4 regions of the Kineococcus rugosus genome follow, and region 1 is predicted to be linked to each of the others. Evidence: riboswitches for the same ligand, from Rfam matches in the RefSeq annotation. Region 1 holds a riboswitch; each other region holds the start of a gene.

The links. A riboswitch is a leader RNA that binds a small molecule or an ion and turns the genes downstream of it on or off. The one in region 1 is predicted to bind S-adenosylmethionine.
Region 2: linked by a shared signal. The riboswitch ahead of ACRYM6_RS18195 (MetQ/NlpA family ABC transporter substrate-binding protein) and the one ahead of ACRYM6_RS16860 (FAD/NAD(P)-binding protein) in region 1 are both predicted to bind S-adenosylmethionine.
Region 3: linked by a shared signal. The riboswitch ahead of sfnG (dimethylsulfone monooxygenase SfnG) and the one ahead of ACRYM6_RS16860 (FAD/NAD(P)-binding protein) in region 1 are both predicted to bind S-adenosylmethionine.
Region 4: linked by a shared signal. The riboswitch ahead of ACRYM6_RS04090 (O-acetylhomoserine aminocarboxypropyltransferase/cysteine synthase family protein) and the one ahead of ACRYM6_RS16860 (FAD/NAD(P)-binding protein) in region 1 are both predicted to bind S-adenosylmethionine.

Annotation. Positions count from the first base shown of each region.
Region 1 covers NZ_JBJLSJ010000030.1:43,065-45,998, reverse strand. Annotated here, with positions in the region: gene ACRYM6_RS16860 (FAD/NAD(P)-binding protein) at 1-1,613, opposite strand, end outside; SAM riboswitch class I at 1,789-1,883, opposite strand; gene ACRYM6_RS16855 (ATP-grasp domain-containing protein) at 2,010-2,934, shown strand, end outside.
Region 2 covers NZ_JBJLSJ010000035.1:25,413-28,346, forward strand. Annotated here, with positions in the region: gene ACRYM6_RS18190 (methionine ABC transporter ATP-binding protein) at 1-676, opposite strand, end outside; gene ACRYM6_RS18195 (MetQ/NlpA family ABC transporter substrate-binding protein) at 673-1,632, opposite strand; SAM riboswitch class IV at 1,695-1,805, opposite strand; gene ACRYM6_RS18200 (DUF1737 domain-containing protein) at 1,871-2,083, opposite strand; gene ACRYM6_RS18205 (DUF7711 family protein) at 2,080-2,709, opposite strand; gene ACRYM6_RS18210 (OsmC family protein) at 2,778-2,934, shown strand, end outside.
Region 3 covers NZ_JBJLSJ010000014.1:33,319-36,252, forward strand. Annotated here, with positions in the region: gene ACRYM6_RS09895 (GAF domain-containing protein) at 1-254, shown strand, start outside; gene sfnG (dimethylsulfone monooxygenase SfnG) at 265-1,410, opposite strand; SAM riboswitch class I at 1,423-1,509, opposite strand; gene ACRYM6_RS09905 (DUF3017 domain-containing protein) at 1,617-1,895, opposite strand; gene purH (bifunctional phosphoribosylaminoimidazolecarboxamide formyltransferase/IMP cyclohydrolase) at 1,919-2,934, opposite strand, start outside.
Region 4 covers NZ_JBJLSJ010000005.1:94,849-97,782, forward strand. Annotated here, with positions in the region: gene ACRYM6_RS04085 (LLM class flavin-dependent oxidoreductase) at 1-140, opposite strand, end outside; gene ACRYM6_RS04090 (O-acetylhomoserine aminocarboxypropyltransferase/cysteine synthase family protein) at 140-1,450, opposite strand; SAM riboswitch class I at 1,560-1,665, opposite strand; gene ACRYM6_RS04095 (DUF3253 domain-containing protein) at 1,824-2,225, opposite strand; gene ACRYM6_RS04100 (flavodoxin family protein) at 2,333-2,934, shown strand, end outside.

The DNA.
Region 1 (2,934 bases):
AACCGGGCCTCGACCAGGGCCCCGGCCCGCACCTCGTGCGGGCCGCTGTCGGAGGTCGCGGTGAACGCGCCGGCCTCCGGGTCGGCGACGACGTTCAGCCCGGCCCCCAGGAACCGCAGCACCCCCGCCCGCGCCAGCGCCGACAGTTGCCGCACCCGCTGCGGCGGCGGCCCGCTCGCCACGTAGCTGAAGAACCCGTGCCACCAGCCGTCCACGTCGACCGCCGCCGAGCGGGCGTTCAGCCGGCCCGCCGCGTGCAACCCGGCCGTCACCACGTACGCGGACAGCAGCGCGGCGACGACGGCGCCGTCGGGGGAGTGGCGCGGGTCGCTGCGCCGGGCGCGGTCGTCCTCGAGGTGGCGCAGGACCCGCTCGTGCACCTCGTCCCCGGACGTCCCCCACCAGGTGTCGAGGGGGCGGTCCAGGTCGGCCGGGTCGAACCGGTCGGCCGGGTCCGGCACGGCCCGCTCGACCAGTTCGTCGACCTCCGCCGACCCCCACGCGGCGCGGGAGAAGCGGGCGTCGAACTCCGCGGCCGCCAGCGCCGTGCGACCGGGGTGGGTGCGGAACAGCTCGCGGTAGTGCGCGCCCGCCAGCTCCTTGGCGATCAGCGGCCACAGGTCGACCCGCAGGTCCAGGGGGGCGTCGCCGTGCTGGGCCTCGACGGCCCGCGCCGAGTAGTAGCGCGGCAGCCCCAGGTCGGTGGGCGTGGCGTACCCGATCTTCGCGCGGTACGGCACCCCGCGCCGCGACCCCACGTGCAGCCGCGGTTCGCGTCCGCTGCGCCGGTACTCCAGGCTCCCGTCGGGGTTCTCGGTGAACCGCCCTCCGCGCCCCTCGGTCAGCCGCACCACCAGGTCCACGAAGGCCAGGCCCATGCCCACCACGACGACGTCGACGCCCGGCCGCAGCACGTCGAGGTCCTGGTCGCTGGTGTAGCCGGGACGGACGTAGGCCAGCCCGTGCGTGCGGGCGAACGCCTCGACCCGGCGCTCGCGGGGCCCCGGCCGGACGTCGAGGTGGCCCTGCACCAGCAGCACGGCGTCGACCCGCAGGGTGCCCTCCAGCCCGGCCAGGTGCAGGTGCTGGCTGCCGTCGGCGGGGTCGTCGGTGAGGTCGAGGACCGTCCGCGCGTGGCGGTGGACCCGCACCCCGGCGGGCAGCCCGGCCAGGGTCCGGTGCCAGGCGTCGGCGAAGTAGCGGCTGGCCAGCCGGCGTGAGGTGAACGACCCGGGTTCGTGGCGCAGGACCTCCTCGCGCAGCAGGTCGTCCCCGGCGGCGGCCGCGTCGAGCACGAGGTCGGCGCGGTGCTGCGTGACCCACTCCGCCAGGCCGGGACCGTGCTGGACGGGCCCGGTCAGCCCGGTCACGGAGGCGTCGGGCAGCACGCTGATGTCGGCGGCCCGCGAGTTCATCCACAGCAGCGGGTCCTGGGCCTCCCGCCAGACGCGGCCGGCGCCGGAGTCGAAGGGGTCCACCACGTGGACGTCCAGGGGGCGCTCGTCACCGGCTGCGGTCCACCGCGCGCCGAGGCGCTGCAGCAGGACCAGCGTGCGGGGACCGGCACCGACGATGCCGAGGGAGCGGGGGGTGGGGCGGGTCGTACCAGGCACGAGGGGTCTCCGGGGGGCCGCACCGGGGGACCGGCGCAGTGGACGTCCGCGGGCGTCGCCGCGACGGACGGGGGGTCAGACCCCCGCACAGACCGCCGAGCTCAGCCGTCCCAGGTCGACGTGACGGCGCCGGACGAGGAGGTTCCCCGGTGCGGTGCGACCGCTCATGCTGCGACTCCCATCGGTCCTGGCGGAAGCACCCTCGCCCGACGGATCGGGGGGTTGCTGCGACGTCGGTGAGCCAGGTCTCTCGGCCGCTCTGGATGGACGACCTCGAAAGTAGCCCACGACCCGGCCGAACACCAAGCACCCGCGGTCCCCCGGGGTTCCGGGCGGCGCCCCGGGGCCGGGGTGGCACCCTGGTCGCACGCCCCGCACGAGCACCGGAGGAAACCCGTGACCACCGTCGAGGACACCCGCAGCTGGACCTTCGCGACCGGCACCGAGCCGCGCGTGCACGTCGTCCACGAGAACCCCGAGTGGTTCCCGCCGTTCGAGGCGGCGTTCCGCACCGCCGGTGTGCCGTTCCAGGAGGTGCTGCTGACCGACGGCTCCCTGGACCTGGACGCCGAACCGGCGCCCGGCGTGTACTGGTCGCGGCTGAGCGCGTCGGCGCACACCCGCGGCCACGAGCGCACCAAGGAGTACACCCGCGCGGTGTTCGCCTGGCTGGAGGGCTGGGGGCGGCGCGTCGTGGGGGGCACGCCGGTCGTGGAGCTGGAGGTCAGCAAGGTCGCCCAGCACGCCCTGCTGCGCCGCCACGGGTTCGACGTGCCCCGCACGCTCGCGGTGTTCGGCCGCGACGACCTGTCGCGGCGGACCCGGGAGCTCGACGTGCCGTTCATCACCAAGCACAACCAGGGCGGCAAGGGCCTGGGCGTGCGCCGGTTCGACTCCCACGAGGAGTTCGACGCGCACGTCGCCTCCCCGGAGTTCGAGGAACCGGCCGACGGCATCACCCTGCTGCAGGAGTACCTGCGCTCGGCGCAGCCGTTCATCACCCGCGCCGAGTTCGTCGGCGGGGAGTTCGTGTACGCGGTGCGGGTCGACACCTCGGCGGGAAGCTTCGAGCTGTGCCCGGCCGACGCGTGCGAGGTCCCGACCTCGGGGCAGGCCCTCGAGGCGTGCGTCGTGGACGGCCCGCAGGGGCTGTTCTCGCTGCGCGGGGACGTCACGGCCGACACCCCGCTCATCAGGCGGTACGCGGACCTGCTGCGCGAGGCGGGGATCGAGATCGCCGGCATCGAGTTCCTCGAGACCGCCGACGGGCGCACCGTCACGTACGACGTGAACACCAACACGAACTACAACCCCGCCGTGG
Region 2 (2,934 bases), on a different contig from region 1:
CCTCCACGACCCGCCCGTCCTCCATGACGGCGACGCGGTCGGCGATCTGCCGCACCGCCTCCATCTCGTGGGTGATGACGACGATCGTCACCCCCAGCTCGACGTTGACGCGCCGCAGCAGCGACAGGACCTCGGTGGTGGTCTCGGGGTCCAGGGCGCTGGTGGCCTCGTCGGCCAGCAGCAGCGGCGGGTTCGTCGCCAGCGCGCGGGCGATGCCGACGCGCTGCTTCTGCCCGCCGGACAGCTGCTCGGGGTAAGCGTGGGCGCGGTCGAGCAGCCCGACGAAGTCGAGCAGCTCGGCGGTTCGCCGGTCCCGCTCGGCCTTCGCCACGCCCGCGACCTTCAGCGGGTACGCCACGTTGCCCGCGACCGTCCGCGACCGGAACAGGTTGAACTGCTGGAAGATCATCCCGATTCTCGACCGGGCCGCGCGCAGCTCGCCCTCGGACAGCGTCGTGAGGTCCTGGCCGGCGACGACGACGCTGCCCGAGGTCGGCTTCTCCAGGGCGTTGATCAGCCGCACGAGCGTCGACTTCCCGGCGCCGGAGTACCCGATGACCGCGAGGACCTCGCCCTGCGCGACTTCCAGGGAAACGGCGTCGACCGCCGCGACGGAGGACCCGTCGCGGCGGTCGAAGCGCTTGCTGACCTCCGTCAGCGCGATGAGAGCGGTCACTTGCCCGCGGCGGCCTTCGCGTCGGCTTCGACCTTCGCGGTCTCCGCCTGCAGGTCGGCCGCGGAGGTGTCCTGGACGACCGCGCCGGGGTTCTCCTGCAGGAAGACCTCCTGCACGGCCGGGTCGTGCCACAGCGCCGCGAGGTCGAGGTACGTCTGGTTGCCGGTGTCGGCCTTGCGCGCGGTGAAGATGTTGACGTACGGGGCGGCGGCGGCCGCGGACGGGTCGTCGGCGACGATGATCTGGTCGTCGGTGAGCTTCGCCTTGGTCGCGTAGTCGTTGTTCACGATCGCGGCGACGACCGACCCGGACTGCAGGGCGCTGGCGGTCTGGTCGGCGGCCACGGTGGTGACGTCCACCTTCGCGGACTCGATGTCGCTGGTCTTGGAGAACGCGTTGCCGCCGTCCTTCAGCGTGACCAGGCCGGCCTCCTGCAGGACGAGCAGACCGCGGGCCTCGTTGATGGCGTCGTTGGGGATGGCGACCTTCGCGTTCGCCGGCAGTTCCTCGACGGACCCGGCGGTGAGGGAGTACAGCGGCAGCGGGTACACGGCCGTGGCCCCGATGGGCTGCAGGTCGTCGCCGGAGGTCGCGTTGTAGTTCGCGAGGTACTGGATGTGCTGGAACTGGTTCAGGTCCAGCTGCTCCTGCGACAGCGCCGGGTTCGGCTGGCTGTAGTCGGAGAAGTTGACCAGCTCGACGTCGACGTCCAGCGTCGACTTCGCGAGCTCGGTGTACGTCGTCCAGTACTGCTGCGACTTGTCGGCGACACCGATCTTCACGGTCTTCGCCTCGCCGGCTCCCGCGGCGGTCGTGCTGGTCGAGTCGTCCCGGTTGCCGAGGACGAGGGCCACGACGACCACGGCGATCACGACGACGGCGGCGACGAGGCCGATGAGCAGGCCGCGGCGCTTCGGCTTCTCGGGCAGGGCGGGGGCGTTGGACACGGGGGACACTCCGGAGGTCGTACGGGCGGGCGCGCGGCTCGCAGGGCTCCCGTGATCGACCGGCGTCCGGCGATCCGCGCTTGCCGGACGGGTCCGTCCGGCCAGGTCCTCACCTGGGGCACCCCACCGCGGAGGAGGGTTGCCGGACAGCTAGCCAGGGCTTTCCGCTGTCACTCATGACCTGGGAGGACTCTAACACCGGCTGTCTGACAGCGTGGACGGTCCCGCCGATCCGCCCGCGCGGGGGTCAGCCGCGCGCGGGGGGCAGGGCGTGGGGCAGGACGACGGCCTGCGCGGCGACGGTGACGCCGGCGGTCGTGGTCAGCGACGGGCTGCCGTGCAGGACGTACCCGTCGGCCAGGGCGGCGCTCACCTTCTCGCAGAACGACCGGTCGTCGGGGCCGGTCAGCAGCCGGTAGGCGAGCTTCTGGGGGGCGTCCTGGGGGGTGGGGTCGCTCATGCGCCGAGGCTACCGACGCCCAGCCCGTCCCGGGCGGCGCGCAGGTCCAGGTACCCCAGGGCCACGTCGGCCAGGGCGTCGGCCCGCCGCGTCGGCGCCCCCGGCGCCCAGCGCTGCTCGTCGTATTCGCGCGCCGCGCGGCCCAGCGCCCCCAGGCTGACCGCGAGCTCGCGGTCCAGGCGAGCGGCCAGCTCGGCGGGCGTGGGCGGGTCCGGGCGCAGGCCCTCGCCGTCCCCGGCCCGCAGCTGCCCCAGGACCTCGTGGTCGGTGCCGTCCCCGACCGTCCAGAACCGCACCGGCCGGTCGACGAGGTGGTTCCACACCGGCGCCCGCGCCGACCGGAACGTCAGGGTCACCGGCCGGGTCGCCAGCCCCGAGGCGGCCAGCCAGTGCCCGGCGGCCGGCGGCTGCGCGCCGTGCGCGCAGTCGGCCTCCTCGGCGTTCGTCACCAGGGCCACCCGCACCGCCCCCGCGTCCTCGAGCACGTCGCGGCGCGGGCCCAGCAGGGCGCCGAACACCCACGCCTCCTCGACCCGCAGCCGCACGATCCCGGCCGGCTGGCGGCTCACGTGCGCGCAGCGGTCGGCGACCTCCTCCAGCGTCCGCACCGCGGTGGTCCACTTCACGTCGGCCAGTGTGGCCGACCCGGCGGCGAGGTTGCGGGCCGGGCCGTGGCCGGGCCTAAGCTTCGCCGGTGGATTCGACCGAGCTCAGAGCCCTGCAGAAGCCGTTGAAGGACTCCTACCGGGAGGACCCCGCCCAGGCGCTGGTCCCGGCCCGGGCGGTGGCCGTCCTGGACGGGCAGTCCATCGGCGTCTCGGTCGACGGCTTCGCCGGGACGACCCGCGCCG
Region 3 (2,934 bases), on a different contig from region 1:
CCGGGACCGGCGTCCGGTGGTGCTCGCCGTCGAGGACGGTCGAGGTGCCGCTGTCCCCCCGGCACCGGCAGCTCGTGGAGCTGCTCGCGGCCAGCCCGCGGGGGCTGTCCGCGGCGCAGGTGGCGCAGCGGCTGTTCGGGGACGGTGCCCGCGCGGTGTCGGCCCGGGCCGAGCTGTCCCGCCTGCGACGGCTGCTCGGCCCGGTCCTGGCGTCACGTCCCTACCGGCTCACCGTCCCGGTCGGGGAGCGCTGAACCCCACCGCTCAGACGGGGACGGGGGCCGTCGCGGCGGCGACGGCGTCGTCGAGCTCGGCCCCCAGCCCCAGGTCCTCCCCCGCCACCAGCCGGGCCTCGAGCTCGCGCACCCGGGGGATGACGAGCTCCCCGAACGCCTCGACCTCCTCCTTGACGTGCAGGAAACCCAGCAGCAGCAGGTCGACGCCGACGAGCCGGTACGCCAGGACGCGGCGCGCCACCTCGTCGGGGGTGCCGACCAGCCCGGTCCGGAACCCGTCGTTGTACTGGACGAGGTCGCGGAACCCGCTGTCGGCCCACATGCCCTTGCCGTCGCGGGTGGAGTTCCCGGCCTCCTGCACCGCGGCGCCGAACCCCTCGACCTTGGCGCGGTCGGCCTTGGCGATGATCTCCTCCAGGACGGCCTCGGCCTCCTCGCGGGTGTCGCGCACCAGGGCGAACCCGTTCAGCCCGAACCGCACCGACCGGCCGTTCGCGGCGGCCAGCGCGCTGACCTCCCGCACCCCGGCGGCGGCGTCCGCGATCGACTTGCCGTTCATGAAGTACCAGTCCGAGACACGGCCCGCCATGGCCTGCGCGGCGGTGGAGTTCCCGCCCTGGAACACCTCGGGCGCGGCCGTGGGCTGCGGGCGGAAGGTGATGTCGGTGGCGTTGAAGAACTCCCCGGACTGGCTGTAGCCGTCCTGGCTCCACACCCCGCGCAGCAGTTCGATGAACTCCTCGGACTGCTTGTAGCGGTCGTCGTGCTCGTGCCAGGTGACCCCGAGCTGCGTCGCCTCGTCCTTGAACCAGCCGGACACCACGTTCAGCGCGAGGCGGTTGCCGGTGAGCTCCTGGGCGGTCGCGGCGAACTTCGCCAGGACCCCCGGGTGCCAGAAGAACGGGTGGACCGCGGCGATGACCTTCAGCCGCTCGGTCGCCAGCAGCAGGGCCAGGGAGAACGACGTCGACTCGTGCTGGGCGTCGGCCCCGTAGGAGGCGAGGTAGCGCACCTGGGTGAGGGCGTACTCGAACCCGACGCGCTCGGCGGCGCGGGCCACCTCGACGTTGTAGGCGGGCTCGTGGCTGGTGCGCTGCTCGATCGTCGAGACGACCAGCCCGCCGGAGACGTTGGGGACCCAGTAGGCGAACTTCAGGGGCTCGTGCAGGGACATGACGCGGCCGCTCCTCCATCGGTCCTGGCGGTAGCACCCCCCAGGGGGGGGTTGCTGCGGCATCGTCGAGCCAGGTCTCTCCGCCGCTCTGGATGGGATCGGTGCACCCTACCCCGGTGACGGGCCGGCGCGCCGGGGAACGCCGACGCCGCTCCCGGTGACCGGGAGGGGCGTCGGCGTTCGGGCGGGGCGTTCGGACGGGGCGTTCAGACGGGGGTCGGCACCACGCCGGCCAGCACCAGGCACGAGACCGCCAGGACGACGAGGATCGCGACGTCCAGCCCGCGCGAGCGGACCGCGAGCGCCCCCGCGACCCGCACCGGCAGCACCAGCCGCAGGACGGCGGCGACGGCCAGGTCCGCCCCGAGCAGCACCCCGCCCGGGGTGGGGCCGGCCAGCAGCGTCAGCACCAGCGCGAGGACGATCCCGCCGACGAGCGTCAGCAGGACGGCGTTGCCCGGGGTCGGGACGCGCTCGGTGGTCACGGTGCCGACGCTACCGGCGGGTCTCAGTGCGCGAAGTGGCGCGCGCCGGTGAAGTACATCGTGACGCCGGCCTTCTCGGCGGCCTCGACGACCTCGGCGTCGCGGATGGAACCGCCCGGCTGCACGATCGCCCGGACCCCGGCGTCGAGGAGGATCTGCGCCCCGTCGGCGAAGGGGAAGAACGCGTCGGACGCGGCGACCGAGCCGGTGGCCCGGTCCGCGCCGGCGCGCTCGACGGCCAACTTGCAGGAGTCGACGCGGTTGACCTGGCCCATGCCGACGCCGACGGAGGCGCCGTCCTTGGCGAGCAGGATCGCGTTGGAGCGCACCGAGCGGACCGCGCGCCAGGCGAACTCGAGGTCGGCCAGGACCTCCGGGGAGGCCGCCTGACCGGCCGCGAGCGTCCAGTTCGCGGGGGCGTCGCCCTCGGCGTCGACGGCATCGAGGTCCTGGACGAGGACGCCACCGGAGACGTGGCGCCACTCCCGGGCCTGCCGGGAGTAGCCCTCGGGCAGCTGCAGCAGGCGGATGTTCTTCTTGGCCCGCAGGACCTCCAGCGCGTCGTCGTCGAAGCCGGGGGCGATGACGACCTCGGTGAACACGTCGGCGACCTGGGCGGCCATGGCGGCGGTCACGACGCGGTTGGCGGCGATGACGCCGCCGAAGGCGGAGACGGGGTCGCAGGCGTGGGCCTTGGCGTGCGCGTCGGCGACGTCGGTGCCGGTGGCGACGCCGCACGGGTTGGCGTGCTTGATGACGGCGACGGCCGGCGCGTCGAAGTCGTGCGCGGCGCGCAGGGCGGCGTCGGCGTCGACGTAGTTGTTGTAGGACATGGCCTTGCCGTGCAGCTGCACGGCCTGCGCGATGCCCGGCGCGGACGTCGGGTCGACGTAGACGGCGGCCTGCTGGTGCGGGTTCTCGCCGTAGCGCAGGACGTCGGTGCGCTCCAGGGCGACCCCGGCGACCGCGGGCCAGCCCCGGTCGGCGTCGTCGAGGGTCTGCTCGGCGAACCAGGACGCCACGGCGGTGTCGTAGGCGG
Region 4 (2,934 bases), on a different contig from region 1:
GCGCGTTCGAGGTCCCGGACGGCGTGCGCGTACAGGTCCGGGCGGGTCCAGTCGTCGTTCCACGCCTGGTAGTCCCGGCCCCAGCCCTGCGGGCCGAAACCCCGGGAGAAGAAGTAGCCGAAGTGCTGCAACCGGCCCATCAGGAACCCACCTCCGCCAGCGCCGGCGCATGCGTGGCGGCCAGGGCGCGTTCGAGGTCGGCGACCAGGTCGGCCGGTTCCTCCAGGCCGATGGACAACCGCAGCAACCCGGGCCAGATGCCGGTCTGGAGCCGTTCGGTCTCGGTGCGGTGGGCGTGCGTCGTGCTGGCCGGGTGGATGACCAGGGAGCGCACGTCACCGACGTGCGTCATCCGGGTGAACAGCTGCACGGCGTCGACGAACCGTTGCGCGGCAGGACGTCCACCGGCGAGCGTCACGGAGAACACCGCGCCGGACCCGCGGGGCAGCAGGCGCCGGGCCACCGCGTGCGAGGGGTGCTCGGGCAGGGCGGCGTGGTCGACGGCCACCACCTCGGGCCGCTCCCGCAGCCAGCGCGCGAGGTGCTCGGCCGTGCTGCTCTGCCGGGCCACCCGCAGCGACAGCGTCTCCAGGCCCTGCTGCACGAGGAACGCGTTGAACGGGGAGATCGCCGGTCCCATCCGGGAGGCCACGACACCGCGGGTGTGCTCGACGTAGGCGCGGTGCGGGCCGTGGCGGTCCACCCAGCTCACGCCGCCGAGGACGCCGGCCGGTGCGGTCAGGTGGCCGAACCCGCTCCAGTCGAAACCCTCCCCCGTCACCACGGCCCCGCCGAGGGCGGCGCCGTGCCCGGCGAGGAACTTGCTGGCCGAGTGCACGACGACGTCGGCCCCGTGCTCCAGGGGGCGCAGGAGGTAGGGCGTGGCGAAGGTGTTGTCGACGACGAGGGGGACGCCGTGCCGGTGCGCGACGGCGGCGACGGCGGGCAGGTCCAGGACGGTGTTCTTGGGGTTGGCGACCGACTCGGCGAAGAAGGCGCGGGTGGTGGGGCGCACGAGCCGCTCCCAGTCCTGCGGCCCGGCGGCGAAGTCGACCGCGATGCCCAGCCGGGCGAAGTTCTCCAGGAACAACCCGCGGGACCCCTCGTACAGGTCGGCGGCGGCCACGAGGTGGTCCCCGGCACCGAGGATCCCCAGGAGCGCGACGGTGAGGGCGGCCTGCCCGGTGCCGAGCAGGACGGCGTCGGTGCCGCCCTCCAGGACGGCGAGCCGGCGTTCCACCGCGGCCGTCGTCGGGTTCGCCATCCGCGTGTAGACGTACCCGTCGTCCTCCCCGGCGAAGCGGGCCCGGGCCTGCTCGAAGTCGTCGAAGACGAACCCCGCGGTGAGGTGGACGGGGGTGACGCGGGCGCCGGTCACGGGGTCGGGTTCAGCCCCGGCGTGGACCTGCTGGGTGGCGAAGGACAGGGGGGTGTGCGGGACGTGCGGCATCGCGGGACCTTCCGGGAGCGGTTTCGAGGACGTCGGGGCGGTCAGGCCCGACAGGTCGTCCCGGCACCGCGCAGCAGGTCGATCACGAGACGTCGCGTCAGCGGTGCGTGCTCCATCGGGGTTCCTCTCCCATCGGTCCTGGCGGGAGCACCTACCCGGGAGGGCGGTTGCTGCGGCGTCGACGAGCCAGGTCTCTCGGCCGCTCTGGATGGCTCCCCCAGTGGAGGGCACGCGACGCCGACCTGTCAAGCGCTTCACACGATCGGGGGCGGCGGAACCCGGTGCCCTCGACGAACCCGCCGGCGTCGTCACCCCTCACCGGGCTCGCCCGCCGGAGAGGACGTCGAGCACGGCGACGAGCCGCGCCCGCCCCTCAGCGCCGTCGCACCCGGATCGGGCCCTTCGCGGTCGAGGGGTCGACGACGCGACCGCCCTGGGTGATCTCGGCCTCGCCGGCGGCCACGAGCCGGCGCGCGGCGGACCGCGCCGGTTCCACCAGCCCGCGCCAGTCGTCGTCACCGCCGACGGCGCGGGCCACCTCGCTGGGGCAGACGGTCTTGGAGGGACCCCGCTCGTCGAGCAGCCGGCGCAGCGTCGCCTCGAGGTCGGCGTCGAGGTCCTTCGACGACCGGGCCCGGCGGCGGCAGGCGTCGGAGCAGTACTTCACCGCGTCCCAGTCGCGCTCCCACTTCTTGCGCCAGGTGATGGTCCGGCCGCAGACGGCGCAGTCCTTGGCGGCCGGGGTCGCCGCCCGGGTCGTCCTGCGTGTGGGCACGGCCACCTCCTCCGGCGCCCAACGTGACACACCTCGGGTGCGTCCGCGACGGGAGCGGGCTAGGTTGGCCCCTGACACTTGCACGTTCAACGACTCGGGAGGCCCCAGTGAGCGACGTGAAGCTCGCGATCGTCTACTACTCCGCCACCGGCACGGTCCGGACGATGGCCGAGAGGCTCGCCGCCACCGGCGAGCAGGCCGGCGCGGAGGTCCGGCTGCGCCAGGTCCAGCGCCAGCCCACCGGCGGGGAGAAGGCCGCCACCGACGAGCAGGCCGCCGAGGCCGAAGCGGGCAGGGGCGCTCCGGGCGTCACCGCCGAGGACGTCGTGTGGGCCGACGCGGTGCTGTTCGGCTCCCCCACCCGCTACGGCAACATCGCCGGGCAGCTGAAGACCTTCATCGACTCCCTCGGCCCGCAGTGGGCCCAGGGCCAGCTGGCCGACAAGGTCTACGCCGGCTTCACCGCCTCCCAGACCGCCCACGGCGGCCAGGAGACCACCCTCATCGCGCTGTACAACACGATCTACCACTTCGGGGGGATCATCGTCCCGCCCGGCTACACCGACGGTTCGAAGTTCGTCGACGGCAACCCCTACGGCGTCAGCCACGTCACCGGCGGCGCCAACGACATCCCCGTCGGCGACGTCACGAACACCGCGCTGGACCACCTCGTGCAGCGCGTCGTGGGCCTCACCCGCAAGCTCAAGGG